2 regions of the Vibrio sp. QJM3NY_27 genome follow, and region 2 is predicted to be linked to the other one. Evidence: predicted binding sites of a transcription regulator. Region 2 holds the regulator's gene; the other holds the start of a gene.
The links. The regulator PurR, encoded in region 2, represses purine synthesis genes. The targets are predictions, from matches to a motif close to TNANGNAAACGTTTNCNTNA.

Region 1 (7,753 bases), 800 kb from region 2:
AGTTCACGAATTATTGGTGGTGACACTTTAATCCAACTCGCGATATCTTCTGATTGCGCGATATTAGCGTCAGTTCGAACTAAGCCACTCGCCTTTACCGGGCGATAAATCGGTTTTATCTCCAAGCGAATCGGTTGATCTGAATTGTTTTCGACGACGATTTTTTCAGTCACCGAAGTGTCGGCATCCAGCACAAAACGAGTCGGTGCGATGAGTAACTGAGCATAGGCTTGTGTTGTGAAGATTAAGCCGAGAACACATGAGATAAACAACTTCATTTATAATTAACCTCAAAAGGGATTGTACTGGTGTAAAGACCTGCTGGGTGGTTAGCGCCGATTTTCACTTTGGCACCAATACACAATAATTTGCTTCTTCCATTCCCTTTGATTTTGGCTCTACCACGCTTTGATAAGCCACAACCAAAATAGAACTTTCTAATACGCAGGCGTTTGGATTGACGAGAATGGTTTAGATATTGCTTGGAAGGGAGAGAAACCACGATTTTTTTACCAGGCTCACCTTCAACATAAAAACGAACCACATAAACCTGACTATTGGATGGGTTTGAATCCGCATTCTGGCCCGACCCAGAGATATACATGCCCGGAAATTTCACTTCCATATTCTCAGGAATAATTTCTAGCGCATGAAAAGGGCTGGAGTAAATCATCAGACCAATATAAATTGCGTATTTGAATAGAACACTCATAGTAAAAGCGGCTGCTTTATAGCAGCCACAATATTACACTGGTTTCATTTAATTACTGGTAAGTAACATCTACTGCAACGTTAGCAGTATATGTACCAGCAACTAATGTCGCACTTGAAGTACGTGCAGTACCACCAATATTAAGAGCCGCAGTACCACCGGTAAGAGTAATAGCGTTATTAAAGTCGAATTCAGCTGCAATCGTATTTACGCCGTTAACCAAGTTAGTATCAGAAATACTTACTGTTACTGCATCACCAGATTCTCCAGAAAGAGTAAATGCCGCAGCTCCAGCATCACCTTGAGCGATAACAACGTCCGTTGTGTTGTCTGAAGTGATGATACCGAAGTCAAGATCACTTGTTTTTGTCATTGTAATTGCTTGTTTTACTTCTAGTGTTGCATCAAAAGTGTCACTCACAGCGAAAACGTTCGCTGAAGAGATAGAAAGTGCAGATACAGCAACAACCTTAAAGACTTTGTTCATTTCTTTAATCCTTTATATAAAATCGGCTTTATTATTAGGGTTACCTAATAGTCAATCAAAGTTAACAATTAAGTAACAACAATCCTATTTAGAAAATATATATATTGACACTTATTTATAAAGAAATGAGGCGCAGTGAGAATAAGATCACGCAAATTGATATAAATAACACTAACAATAATAATGGTATTGAATCATTTTCACCAATTATATATAAAACTGGTTTTACACTTAATTCCTTTATTTTTGTACGTAATTATTTCTATAAAATACCTTAATTAGAACAACCCTAAAATAAAGAACAAGAATAAACCCTTATTATATTCAGGTTAATTACTATATAGATCACCGTGTTGCAATACAGTCTCAAAAATGAAACATACTGACAATTAAAATAAATTGTAATGAAAATGAAATATTAGAGCTTTATTTATATCCAATTCAAACACGGATTATAGAAAGTATTAACAATGAGACAAACATAACACTCCAGTAAAATTAACCCCGACAATCATAAATACCGAAAATTAATTAAATCTAAGAGGATTGTATTGCGAAAAACACCTTGATTGGACAGAGCCAAGACAGGCAAGTGAAGCAGTTTAAACATCTGTGCTACGGTTTAGACATCTGCGCTGCGGTTTAGACACAAGCACAGCGAATTAGCCTCAGGTACAGCCGATTAGCCACCAGTCAAAAAACAACGAGATGTTTCTAATCACACAGCTTTAGAGTACAAGACAAACAAACTCATTCGCGGTAAACCTCAAACCCGACTCATCGCCTTACAACAGCTAAGGTGAAAAGATAGGTAAAAAAGAGGTACACAGGCAGAATTGTGACCATAGAAAAGCCACAATTGGATTCAAAACCTTCCCCACCGACTCGATTGAATAGTAAAGCACCGTTTTCCGGCAATTTATTTGTGATCTGGGTTGCACGCGTACCGCATACTATCAGATACTGAACAAAACTAACCTTCAGCCACAGTAAACGTTCCGCGCTTGCTGTTCAGGAAATTCAATGAGTTCAGATAATCAGCCGACCTACTTCTTTTTCGATTACGAAACGTGGGGCGTTAGCCCAGCAAAAGACCGTCCGAGTCAGTTTGCGGGTGTTCGTACCGACCAAGATTTCAATGTTATTGGAGAGCCTCTGGTTATCTATTGCCAACCTCCTGCTGATTATCTCCCTGCGCCTGAAGCTGCACTGATCACCCGCATCACACCACAAAAAGCGGCTTCACAAGGTCTTCCTGAACCAGAGTTTATCGCAAAGATCCATGCTGAGTTGGCGAAACCAAATACCACAAGCCTTGGCTACAACAGTATTCGATTCGATGACGAGGTAACGCGTTACACCTGCTACCGAAACTTCATCGACCCATATGCGTGGAGCTGGCAGAACGGCAACTCACGTTGGGATCTATTAGATGTAATGCGCGCTGTTCACGCACTGCGCCCTGAAGGCATTGTTTGGCCAGAGAACGAAGAAGGTTATCCAAGCTTCAAACTGGAACACCTATCTGTGGCAAACGGCATTGAACATGAGAACGCGCACGATGCGATGGCAGATGTTGTTGCGACCATCGAGTTAGCGAAGAAGCTGAAAGCTGCACAACCTAAGATGTTCGATTACCTTTACAACATGCGTCATAAGCGTAAGCTGAATGACCTGGTTGATATTGTAAACATGACACCATTGATGCACGTTTCGGGCATGTTTGGCCGTGACTGCAACTACACAAGTTGGATTGTGCCTATGGCTTGGCACCCAACCAATCAAAATGCCGTTATCGTGGTTGATTTAGCCAAAGATCCAAGCCCACTGTTAGAACTGGACGCTGATGAACTCAGAGACAGACTCTACACCAAACGCAGTGAACTGGGAGAAGACGAGCTACCCGTACCAATCAAATTGGTTCAACTGAACAAGTGCCCTATTCTTGCTCCAGCGAAAACGCTGACGGCTGAAAATGCCGAAACCATCGGTATTGATCGCCAACAATGCTTGAAGAACTTGGCATTGCTGCGCGAACACCCAGAGATCCGCGAAAAACTGATCGGCTTGTACTCACAAGAACGAGAGTACGAAAAGAGTGATGATGTTGATACACACCTTTACGACGGTTTCTTTTCACCTGCTGATAAAACAGCGATGAATATCATTCGCGAAACTGACCCAAATAACTTGGCAGCTTTAGACATCACCTTCGGTGATGAACGTATTAAACCGTTACTGTTCCGTTACCGCGCTCGACATTTCCCATGGACGCTCGACGAAACTGAGCAATTGAAATGGGCGAACCATTGTCGTGAATTTTATGAGAGCCGTTTAGAAGAGTACATGCTCAACCTTGAAAACCTCGCGCATGAACATGAAAGCGACGAGAAGAAAATGGCTATCTTGAAGTCGGTTTATCAGTACGTAGAAAAGTTAGCTAGCTAATTCCATTATCAAGAGACGTAACACTTTGAAAGAAAGATTGATCCAGCTGGTTTACTGCTTAATCTCCTTCACCTTAATCATAGGTGCACTTACAGCAGGTAACGCGTTACAGCACTTTTTGGATACCTCAATCCCAGGCAGTATTTTTGGCATGTTGATTCTGTTTGCCGCCATGGTGATTGGTATTGTTCCTTCGCACTGGGTACAACCCGGTGCAAGCTTGATTATCCGCCTAATGATCTTACTGTTTGTTCCGATCAGTGTTGGGTTGATGGATCACTTCGACATGCTCATCGCGAACGCATTGCCAATTATGGCGAGCGCCGTTGGTGGCACGTTGCTGGTGTTGGTGTCCTTATCATGGTTTTTAGACCGCTTGCTTTCGAGAGGTAACTGATCATGTGGATTCTACTCACCATCGTGGTATTCCTGTTTGCTCGCTGGGTAAGTCAAAAAGTGAACTCACCGCTGTGTAATCCTCTGCTGATCAGCATTGGTATCATCATTCCGATACTCACGTTCTTCAAAGTACCATTTGAGACTTACTATGCAGACAACACCTGGATTACCTACATGCTGCAGCCTGCGGTTGTTGCCCTTGCTTATCCGCTTTACGAACAGCTACCTCAAATCAGAGCCAACTGGCGCATCATCACCTTTGCTTGCACGCTAGGTAGTGTTATGTCGATGACAACGACAGCATTAATCGCAGTGGCTTTTAAAGCGGACTTAACTTTGATTGCGAGTTTATTAGGTAAGTCAGTCACCACGCCAATTGCTATGGAAGTGTCGAGCCATTTAGGTGGTGAAGCAGCGATTGCGGCAATACTGGTATTGATTGTTGGTCTATTTGGGGCAATCTTTGCTTACCCAATCTACAATCTCATTGGTATTAAGAGCCCTATCGCGCGTGGTTTAACCATGGGTACCGTGTCTCACGCTTTAGGTACTGCGACATGTGCTGAAAAGAATCAGGAAGATGCTGCATTCAGTTCGTTGGCATTGGTTCTTTGTGGGGTTATCACCTCAATCATTGCACCGAGTATATTTTCGCTCGTGGTTTGGTTCTATTCTTAACCACTTTGATTACAGTTTATACGCGCTCTAATCGATGAGTTGGTAAATAACTAAACTCACTGGTTCGCGACTTTTAAGCGTTACAGATATCAATAAGCCCAAGCATAACCTGATTATTTCAGTGATAGCTTGGGCTTTTTTCTCTCATTTATTCATCAATACGTGACAAACCAAACTCAATTTCAAGCAATAAGTGCGATATCAATGGTAGTTTTTACTCTTGCAATCGATTTCATCTGTGACCTCACTCTAATTATGCAAACCAATGTAACAGCAACAACGCAGTAGTGATCAAAGTCACAGAAAATTCCTGAGCATTGCATAGAATTAAAGCCTAAGGTCAATTAAGGATTCAACATGAACAGTCGTATTACCCTGGCGCTGGAAAGTGCTCCAACAGCAATCAAAGCACTTTTGAGTGACATCGTATTAGCAGACAACTTTGACGCGACATTGTCTCCAGAACAATTTGCTAGCCTACTGCAAGCAAGTGGTTTAGCGGATGACGAGCTACGTATTGCGCTACTTCCTTTTGCCGCAGCCTATTCTTACGCTCCGCTATCTGACTTTTATGTTGGTGCAATCGTGCGTGGTTTGTCTGGCACTCTGTATTTTGGTGCAAACCTTGAAATCGCTGGTGCTCAACTTGGCCAAACAGTACACGCCGAGCAATCTGCAATCAGCCACGCTTGGATGAAAGGCGAACAAGGTATCTCTGATATCACAATCAATTTCAGCCCTTGTGGTCACTGTCGTCAATTCATGAACGAACTGACCACAGCGAAAGAGCTTAAGGTTCAGCTGCCACAACGTGATGAAATGTCTCTGCAAGAATACCTGCCAGACTCATTCGGCCCTGCTGATTTAGGTGTGACGACTGGCCTAATGACTAAGCTTGATCATAAGCACACGACTGAAGAAACAACGCCTATTGTTGTAGAAGCGCTAGCAGCACTAAACCGCAGCCATGCTCCATACACCAAAAACCTAAGTGGTGTTTCACTGCAATTGACGTCGGGTGAGGTTTTCACCGGTGCTTACGCTGAAAACGCAGCGTTCAACCCGAGCTTACCACCTCTACAAGTGGCGTTGATTCAACTTAAACTGGCTGGCTTCGATTTTGAACAGATTGAAAGTGCAGCGTTGGTTGAAATTGCCGAAGGTAGCATCAGCCACCTAGCGGATACGCAATCTACATTAGAAGCGATTAATCCCGACATTCCAGTGACTTACTTAGCAATCTAAGTACATCTAATTAACAAAATTTTAAATAAGCAGCCCTATTTAACGGGGCTGCTTTTTTTATACCTGTAATTAACGCAACAACTTGCGCAAACGTTTGCTTTTATCATTGAAATAAGTATGATCACCCCGTTTTCAATCAATCGCTCAAAAGATCGGAAGGAATTTCTATGTTTGGTACTGCTACTCGTGAAAATGCTACTCGTGTACTTCTATTAGGTTCAGGTGAACTCGGCAAAGAAGTTGCTATCGAGTGCCAACGTTTAGGCTTGGAAGTTATTGCATGTGACCGTTACGCAGACGCACCCGCGATGCAAGTTGCACATCGTAGCCATGTATTAGACATGTTAGACGGCGATGCACTGCAAGCAGTCATTGAACTTGAAAAACCAGATTATGTGGTTCCTGAAATTGAAGCTATTGCCACCAGCAAGTTGGTAGAGCTAGAAGCTCAAGGCTTAAATGTCGTTCCCACTGCAAATGCGACGAAGCTAACGATGAACCGCGAAGGTATCCGTCGCCTAGCTGCAGAAGAACTAAAACTGAGCACTTCTCCTTACCGCTTTGCAGACACCTTTGAAGACTTCGCTGCCGCTGTTGAATTCGTGGGCATGCCTTGCGTTGTTAAGCCAGTAATGAGCTCTTCAGGTAAAGGCCAAAGCGTTATCAAAACAGAAGAAGACATTCAAAAGTCTTGGGACTACGCACAAGAAGGCGGTCGTACTGGCGCGGGTCGCGTAATCGTTGAAGGCTTCATCGACTTTGATTACGAAATTACGCTACTTACCGTTCGCGCTGTCGACGGTGTGCATTTCTGTGCGCCTATCGGTCACCGCCAAGAAGATGGTGATTACCGTGAATCATGGCAGCCACAAGTGATGTCAGACAACGCACTTAAAGCGGCGCAATACACGGCTGAGCAAGTCGTTAACGCACTCGGCGGTCACGGCATCTTTGGTGTTGAACTGTTCGTTAAAGGCGACCACGTGATCTTCAATGAAGTATCCCCTCGCCCACACGATACTGGCTTAGTGACTCTTATGTCTCAAGACTCATCGGAATTCGCACTGCACGTACGCGCCTTTACTGGTATGCCGATCAAATCCATCACGCAATACGGCCCGTGTGCATCAGCGGTTATTCTAGGCCAAGGCACTTCAACCAACATTCGTTTTGAAGGTCTTACAGAGGCGCTAGACGCACCACAGACGCAAGTTCGCTTGTTTGGTAAGCCTGATATCGATGGTCGCCGTCGTCTAGGTGTGGCACTTACTCGTCGCAACAGCACTGAGACAGCGATTGAAGATGCAATTGAGAGCGCGTCTAAAGTAAAAGTGATTTACTAGCTGTTAATTACCATTTTCTAGCTAATGACTACTAATTGGTAACGACTAACTCAGATCTGAACCATTACGTTCTCGCATCTGAACAATCACGACTTCAAATCTGAACAATAAAAAAGACGGGCTATCGAGCCCGTCTTTTTGTTGGTGTTATCTTTTTTATTGAAGCGGTTTTTTCGCTAGAGAGTTCACTGCGCTTAAGCGTCTGACTCAATCAAGTACACTTCTTCACTAAATCGAGACAAGCCTTTTTTGGCAATCTTCGGATGTTCATCGTCTGCAATATCTTGATTCAACAATGTGATTTTGTATCCCGCGAACAACTGATCAATCTCTAGTTTAGGTACGCTAAACGGAGGCCCTGCCATCTCGTTTTGGTCGTAATCCAGAGTTACTAGAAGGATCTTACCACCCGGTTTCAGTCGTTGTTTCAAACGCTCTACA
Region 2 (7,753 bases):
CATCTCATCGGCAACCATAGAAAGCTGAATCGACAGTTTTAATTTAGAGAACTGACGGTGACGTAAGTAATAATCAGAGATACCAACGGCCAACGGTGATAAGCGGTAGATGCTCGCACCATCGGTGATTTCACTGGTAAAGCGGCTGATCAACTTCTGTTTAACTAGCTCATTGATGGCATTGTTGGCACGAAACGCAGACGCTTCGCCAGTATCTTCAAACAGTCGAGTGACAATGGTAAATGCATCGTGCAGTTCACCTTCGCCCAACTCTTCATCGAACCTTTCATTGCTTAGTACTGCGATAGCAATCAAAAATGCTAAGCGCTCTGGTGGCAAGTTTAATGAAAAATCATGCTGCTTGACCCAGCCCACCAACTCATCAATTGGCTGCTCTTCGGCAGTTTGAGTCATTTCACTCATTGTGGTTCCTGTTACTGTTCTTCGTCATATGGAACGTATTAGATATGACGCCTATTTCTTTATGACGCGGGCTTATTACGATTGCATAGCGCATGTTGTGGCTTCTTTTACCACATTCACCGCTGTTATTGCGCAGGTTTTTGAGCCCAAACGTGAATATAACGGCCTAGCGACAGATATGGCTCTTGGCGACATAGCTGTTTTTCTAGTTCCAATACATCTTCAAATTGGTAATCGCCCATGTACTCCATATTACCTATGTAGTCACTGAAGGAACGAATGCCTGATTTACCACAGATTTCTAGACCGGCGTCTTCTATCCATTGATAAACCTCTTCTGGCTTCAAGCCTTTTTGTGGTTGCAGCTTAAACCGTTTTCGATGTGGCATCCCATTCAATACATGAGGAATGTTGCCACAAATCACATTTTTCAGGACTAATCCGTGGTGGTTGTAAAACATTATCGAGGCAACACCACCGGGTTTTACTTGTTCCAGTAATAAATCAAGCGCCTCTTTAGGATCTGCGAGCCATTCCATTACGGCATGAAACATCACAAAATCAACTTGGCCTTCAAGGTGCTCTGCTACTTTTTGGACCGGAGAATGAATAAACCGATACTGCTCTAGCAAACCCGCTTCACTGATACTTTCTTCTGCTAGCTTCAGCATTTCAGAAGAGAGGTCACAAAGAGAAACGTTATGCCCAAGCGACGCAATTTTTTGCGACATCTGCGCAAGGCCGCCTCCAGCATCAAGCACATGCAGCGGCGAAGCTGATTGCTCAAATTTGCTCAAAGCTTGTTCTAAATCTTCCCATACGATGATCTGACGGATCTCTCCTTTGTCAGAGCCGTAAATATTTTTTGCAAATTTGTGGGCAATATCGTCGAAATTACGGTCTTCAGTCACGGCTACTTGAGTTATTATGTCCTATCGTGCCTGCTATTCTGTCACAGGAATTTCAGGAATAAAGAGGCGATGTCTCTTTTTACTACTAAGTGATGTTTTTTCGGACTATTCGGATATGTTTGAGCTGAAAAAAGTAGTGTCTTCGTTACTGATGCCACTGCCAGCAATGTTAATTCTCGCTTTTCTGGGTTTAGCCCTAGTGATGTTTACTACCAAAAGGAAGACGGGTTGCCTAATCACCCTTTCAGCCCTATGTGGTATTTTCCTAATCGCTTTCCAGCCAGTTTCTAGTCAACTTTTAATGCCAATGGAAAGGCAACACACCGCTTTTTTACCTGTCGATGAAACCGTCGATTACGTGATGGTTCTCGGAAGTGGTCACGTCGTAGACGACCAAATCCCACCAACATCAGAGCTTAGTCGCACCGGTCTAATGCGTTTAAGTGAAGGGATTCGTATTCTACGCCTTTACCCTGGTGCAAAACTCATTTTGTCTGGCTATGGTGCAGGCACTGAAGTGAGCAATGCTAGAATGATGGCCAAAGTTGCGTTGGCACTAGGTGTCTCAAAGCCCGATATCATTCTGCTTGAAACAGCAAAAGACACTTGGGAAGAAGCCCGCCAAGCCGCTGCGTTCGTTAAAAATAAAAGAATGGTACTGGTAACTTCCGCTAGCCATATGACTCGCGCATTGAATGAATTCCATGCTGCCGGCATGAGGCCATTACCAGCACCAACCAACTACCTTGCACAAGAAGGGATTGTTGAACCTTGGAATAAGTACATGCCCAAAGCTCTTTACCTTGAGCAAACTGAGCGTTACTGGCACGAAACAATGGGGTTGATGTGGCAAAGCCTGCGTGATTGGCTTGATACAAGTAATGACACCGTTGAAGAACCCATTGTTGTTCCTGAAACATCTCGCTTAGTTGAAGATGACGGTGGTATTTCTGCGGCGCAGCCTCAATAAACTCAACCGAATAAGTAAACTGGATCTTATCAGTAGACATAATCTTACCTGTAGACATAGTCTTATCTTTAGATTCGGCCAGATAGGCAAGACTGATTAACCAAGTAATTTGCAGGTTTCCAGTTCGTAAACAGTAAAAGCTAAGCAATAAAAAAGCCGAGACATCAATGATGTCTCGGCTTTTTACGTTTAAATATCGTTGTTGATTAATCACTCTCGCAGGAAATCAATCACCAGCGAACATGTAACCTTCACCGTGAACCGTTACAAAAATTTGTGGATTCTTAGGGTCAAACTCCATCTTCGCACGCATACGACGGATTAACACATCGATAGTTCGATCGTTTGGAGCATCCACTCGGTGACTGATCATATTCAGAATGCGTTCACGACTTAATACCTGGTTAGGATAAGAAGAGAGCGCAACCAACAGTTCATATTCAGCTTTAGTCAGTTTTACCGGTTCGCCGTTTTTGCTTAGCGCACGACGAGGGATATCAAACGTCCACTCACCAAAACGAACCACAGATTCGTCTTCAGTCTCTTCAACCTTACCTGCTGCTGTTTTACGAGCGGCAGAAATGCGCCAAAGTAGGTTTTTAACTCGAACCAATAACTCGCGAAGTTCGAAGGGTTTAGTAACGTAATCGTCAGCGCCCATTTCAAGGCCAACGATTTTGTCGATGCTATCCGTGCGTCCAGTAACTAAAATAATTCCAATGTCTGATTGACTGCGTAATTCGCGAGTTAGCATCAATCCATCTTCGCCTGGTAAGTTGATGTCCAGCATAATGAGGTCAACGTTATTATCTTCTAACACGTTTCTCATTTGAGCGCCGCTTTCTGCTTCGCTTACTGTGTAACCTTCGTTCTGGAAGTATCCGACCAGTTTACTGCGGGTTACCACATCATCTTCTACGACTAATACGTGATAGCTCATCTACACCACTTTTCTTATTTAATAGTTTCAGTGACTATTCTATTCATAACTCGTAACAATTCTAGTGGTACACAAGATAAAAGCCAGAAACATGGATCTTTTTTGATACAAGACAATCTTAAACCTTGCTATTTATCGTCCATCGCAATTCAATATAGGCATTACTACTAACGAGTAACTTTGCGTTTCGCAAATAACCTTGTTATTCAGCCTTGGTGTGCTTTGCACAAGTAATTTCAAGATGCATATAAGTAACACCACAAGACTAAATCAGGATCTAAGAAATGAAAGATACGAAAGCGTTCAACGAGCAAAGAGCAGAAATATACTGGTTGCTATCAAGCTTATTCGCTAAAGAGCTCACTCAAGAAGAACTCGATCACTACCACTCTGTTGAAATTCGTTCTTTCCTAACTGGTTTAGGCGAAAATGAAACACTAAAGCCGGCGATCGATAGCCTAGTGGATGCGCTAAACCGCCTACAAACGCGTGAGGATGCTCAACTAGAATTGTCTGCTGACTTCTGTGACTTATTCTTAAAAACAGATAAGCATGGCGCACTTCCTTACGCTTCTATGTATATCGGTGAGACTGGCCTTTTGAATGATAAGCCAGCAAAAGATATGGAAGAGATCATGGCCAAGCACAACTTAGTGGTGAACCAAGACCTAAAAGAACCAGCTGACCACATCGCTATCGCACTCGACTTCCTTGGCAACTTGATCATCCGTTCTAATGAAACGGAACTTGAAGAAGAGCTAGAAAAATCGTTCATTGTTCAACAGCAATTTATAGAGCAACAACTTCTTACTTGGGTACCAAAGTTCAACGTTAAATGTCATGACGTTGACGAATTCGGTTTCTACGCATCAGTCTCATCTCTGCTACTTGCATTCTGTACATTGGACACCCAATACCTCGCTGGTGAATAAGCTTATTGGATGACTCGTTAAATAAATTCAGAAGAATGTGACAATTCACCCGGATTTCCGGGTGAATTTTATTGCGAGTAATTTCTAGTCAGTCTAAAATTGTGACCGCAAACGATAAAATATGAAACATTCACGAAATGCTATGCTTATTATAGTTTTGAGCATTTCGGTGTTAAGACAAGCCGCTCAATAGCGGTTTTTTGTTTTTTAGCACTTTAGTACCCAAAGAGCCCTACAAATTTAAGCTCTTAGTTAGGTAGCTTAACGGCTACTTCATTCCGTACTTTGGGAAAGTAGCTTCTAATAGGATAAAACCATGGCCACTATAAAAGATGTCGCTCGCTTAGCAGGCGTATCAACAACAACCGTTTCTCACGTAATCAACAAAACTCGCTTTGTTGCAGAAGCGACGCAAGAAAAAGTAAATAAAGCCGTAGACGAACTGAACTATGCACCAAGTGCCGTTGCTCGTAGTTTGAAGTGCAATACAACCCGCACTATCGGCATGCTAGTTACTCAATCAACTAACCTATTCTTCTCTGAAGTTATCGATGGTGTTGAAAGCTACTGCTACCGTCAAGGTTACACTTTGATTCTGTGTAATACGGGCGGTATCTATGAGAAGCAACGTGACTACATTCGAATGCTTGCAGAGAAACGTGTAGATGGCATCTTAGTTATGTGTTCTGACCTAACTGAAGAGCTAAGAGGCATGTTAGACCGTCACGCTGACATTCCTAAAGTGATTATGGATTGGGGCCCTGAGAGTTCTCAAGCAGATAAGATCATCGACAACTCTGAGGAAGGTGGTTACCTAGCGACCAAATACCTCATTGAGCACGGTCACTCCAAGATTGCTTGTTTAAGTGGCCACTTAGACAAAGCGGCATGTGTTGAACGCATCGCGGGTTACAAACGCGCACTCAACGAAGCTAAGATTGCTACCGATGATAACATGATCATTGAAGGTAACTTCGAGTGTGATACTGCGGTTCTTGCTGCAGAGAAAATCATTAAGATGGTAGATCGCCCAACGGCCGTATTCTGTTTTAACGACACCATGGCACTCGGCCTAATGAGCAGATTGCAAGAGAAAGGAATTCGTATCCCTGAAGATATTTCAGTGATCGGCTATGACAACATCGAGTTGGCTGAATACTTCTCTCCGCCGTTAACAACGGTTCACCAACCCAAACGTCGTGTTGGTAAGAACGCTTTCGAAATTTTGTTAGAACGCATTAAAGATAAAGACCATGAAAAGCGTGTGTTCGAAATGCACCCTGAAATTGTTGAGCGAAGCACAGTTAAAACGTTAAATTAATTGATAAATTCAGTTTAGTTTAATCAAGCGCACCTTTAGGTGCGCTTTTTTTATCAACAACATGAATGAACCTGGTATCATACTGGAAAGATCATTAATTGAAGCAATATCACATTTTGAAATAACAAGTGTGAGCCTCATTCAACAAAAACTTTATTCTATTCAATCAGTCACGCACAGGGCAAATCACTTGAAAGAGTGAGACGCAAAGCTTCCGGCCTAAACCACTCGTTGGTATGGTAGCGGGGTTACCGATGGCAAAATGCAGTAACTACTAATAATTTAGTAATTTACGGCTAATTGACAATTTAATTGCAACATTTTGCTAATCTCTCGGACCTGCTTATTTGGTGGCGTAGTTCAAATACACCGAGATAAATAACATGGATAAACCGATACTAAAGGATTCAATGAAATTATTTGAATCCCTAGGAAAAATAAAATCACGCTCGATGTTTGGTGGCTTCGGTCTTTTTGCTGATGACACTATGTTTGCTCTGGTTGTAAATGACCAGCTGCACATACGAGCAGACAAATGCACAACGAAACAGTTCGAACAACAAGGGTTTCAACCGTACGTCTACAAAAAACGTGGTTTCCCTGTCGTTACTAAATATTTCGCTTTACCCGAAGGCCTGTGGCAAGACCAAGAGAAAATCTTGCAGCTTGCAACGACGTCTCTGGGTTTTGCTAAAGAAGAAAAAGCTGAGCAATCTTCAGCTAAGCCTACTCGACTCAAAGATCTGCCCAACCTTCGACTCGCCACTGAGCGTATGTTGAAAAAAGCAGGGATCGATTCCGTAGAACGTTTATATGAATCTGGCTCTGTAAACGCATTTAACGCCATCAAAGAATCACATGCGTCTTCTGTCAGTATTGAACTACTTTGGGCGCTAGAAGGCGCGATCAATGGCACACATTGGTCTGTTATACCGCAGCAGCGTCGTGAAGAGCTTATCAATCGCGTCAATTAACATTGTAAGTGAAAAACTATATACATAACTAAGCCGCATTTACTGCGGCTTTTTTTATATCTGCTGAAAGTTAATCTATGCTTTGCCTGTCTATCTATACTAATGGTATACATTGAAAATTTAGAGGAAGTATCAATGAGTAAGAAAATGATATTGGGTATTGTGTTGGTCGTAACCATCGTCTTGTTAGGCGTCAATTTCGGCCAATACCTAACGCTTGAAAATGCCAAGGCCCAACAAGCCGTTTTAACTGACTACATTGATAGCAACTTCATTGCTGCCGCTGCTATCTATTTTGTCGCGTATTTAATGATTACTGCTTTCTCAATTCCTGGTGCTGCTGTTGTGACCCTGTTAGGGGCTGCGCTATTTGGTTTCTGGAATAGTTTGCTGCTGGTCTCTTTCGCCAGTGCCATTGGTGCAACCCTCGCATTTCTAAGTAGCCGCTACCTTTTACGTGACTGGATCCAAACCAAATTTGGTGACAAATTAGCAACGATTAACAAGGGCGTTGAAAAAGACGGAGCATTTTACTTGTTTTCTCTGCGTCTGATTCCTGTATTCCCATTTTTTCTTATCAATCTGTTGATGGGTCTAACACCGATGTCCGTGAGTCGTTACTACATTACGAGTCAAATAGGGATGTTACCGGGTACCGCTGTTTTCTTGAATGCTGGTACTCAACTCGCGGAAATTGATTCACTTTCGGGTATCGTGTCCCCTTCAGTACTTTTGTCATTTGCCTTACTGGGTGTATTCCCAATCATTGCAAAATGGTTGATGAATAAATTTCGCTCAGCACCTGTGGCTGAATAACGTCTATCACTGAATAACGTATACTTATAATAGCTAAATAACGCATATAGCCAGATAAGGTTCTATCTCAATGAAAATCTTCAGTGCATCGAATCCGACAGAAGCCCACATCATCTGTGGATTGCTAGAAAGTGTGAATATTGCGTGTGAAGTTCGTGGTGAAGGGTTATTCGGTTTGAAAGGGGAAATTCCATTTACCGAAGAAACTGACCCTTACGTATGGTTATATGAGCCAGAATTGGCGAGCAAAGCCCGGGCAGTTGTTAATGACTACCAGAAACAGCAAGATTCGATCATTTATGAAGAGTGGCGTTGCGGAGAATGTCATGAAGTCAACGAAGCACAATTCGGTTCTTGTTGGCAGTGCGGTGCTGCTTCACCTGAATAGCAGATTTTGAAAGGTAAAGTGGCTCCAACGGCCTTATATAACAACTCGGTCAGATACCTCCTCCAAATAAAAACGGGA

Region 1: a site for PurR is predicted at 6,052-6,071, ahead of purT (formate-dependent phosphoribosylglycinamide formyltransferase). Genes of this name have one in related genera too.

The regions. Positions count from the first base shown of each region.
Region 1 covers NZ_CM173511.1:1,551,680-1,559,432, reverse strand. The annotation lists gene AC3CIA_RS07040 (fimbrial biogenesis chaperone) at 1-278, opposite strand, end outside; gene AC3CIA_RS07035 (DUF4402 domain-containing protein) at 275-712, opposite strand; gene AC3CIA_RS07030 (DUF4402 domain-containing protein) at 765-1,199, opposite strand; gene sbcB (exodeoxyribonuclease I) at 2,223-3,647, shown strand; gene AC3CIA_RS07020 (CidA/LrgA family protein) at 3,673-4,044, shown strand; gene AC3CIA_RS07015 (LrgB family protein) at 4,047-4,724, shown strand; gene cdd (cytidine deaminase) at 5,082-5,969, shown strand; gene purT (formate-dependent phosphoribosylglycinamide formyltransferase) at 6,137-7,312, shown strand; gene AC3CIA_RS07000 (thiopurine S-methyltransferase) at 7,507-7,753, opposite strand, start outside.
Region 2 covers NZ_CM173511.1:2,346,686-2,354,438, forward strand. The annotation lists gene mukF (chromosome partition protein MukF) at 1-423, opposite strand, end outside; gene cmoM (tRNA uridine 5-oxyacetic acid(34) methyltransferase CmoM) at 549-1,334, opposite strand; gene elyC (envelope biogenesis factor ElyC) at 1,450-2,304, shown strand; gene torR (two-component system response regulator TorR) at 2,531-3,244, opposite strand; gene torD (molecular chaperone TorD) at 3,529-4,176, shown strand; gene purR (HTH-type transcriptional repressor PurR) at 4,493-5,497, shown strand; cyclic di-GMP riboswitch class I at 5,668-5,753, shown strand; gene AC3CIA_RS10430 (TfoX/Sxy family DNA transformation protein) at 5,881-6,471, shown strand; gene AC3CIA_RS10435 (TVP38/TMEM64 family protein) at 6,607-7,287, shown strand; gene AC3CIA_RS10440 (putative signal transducing protein) at 7,358-7,675, shown strand.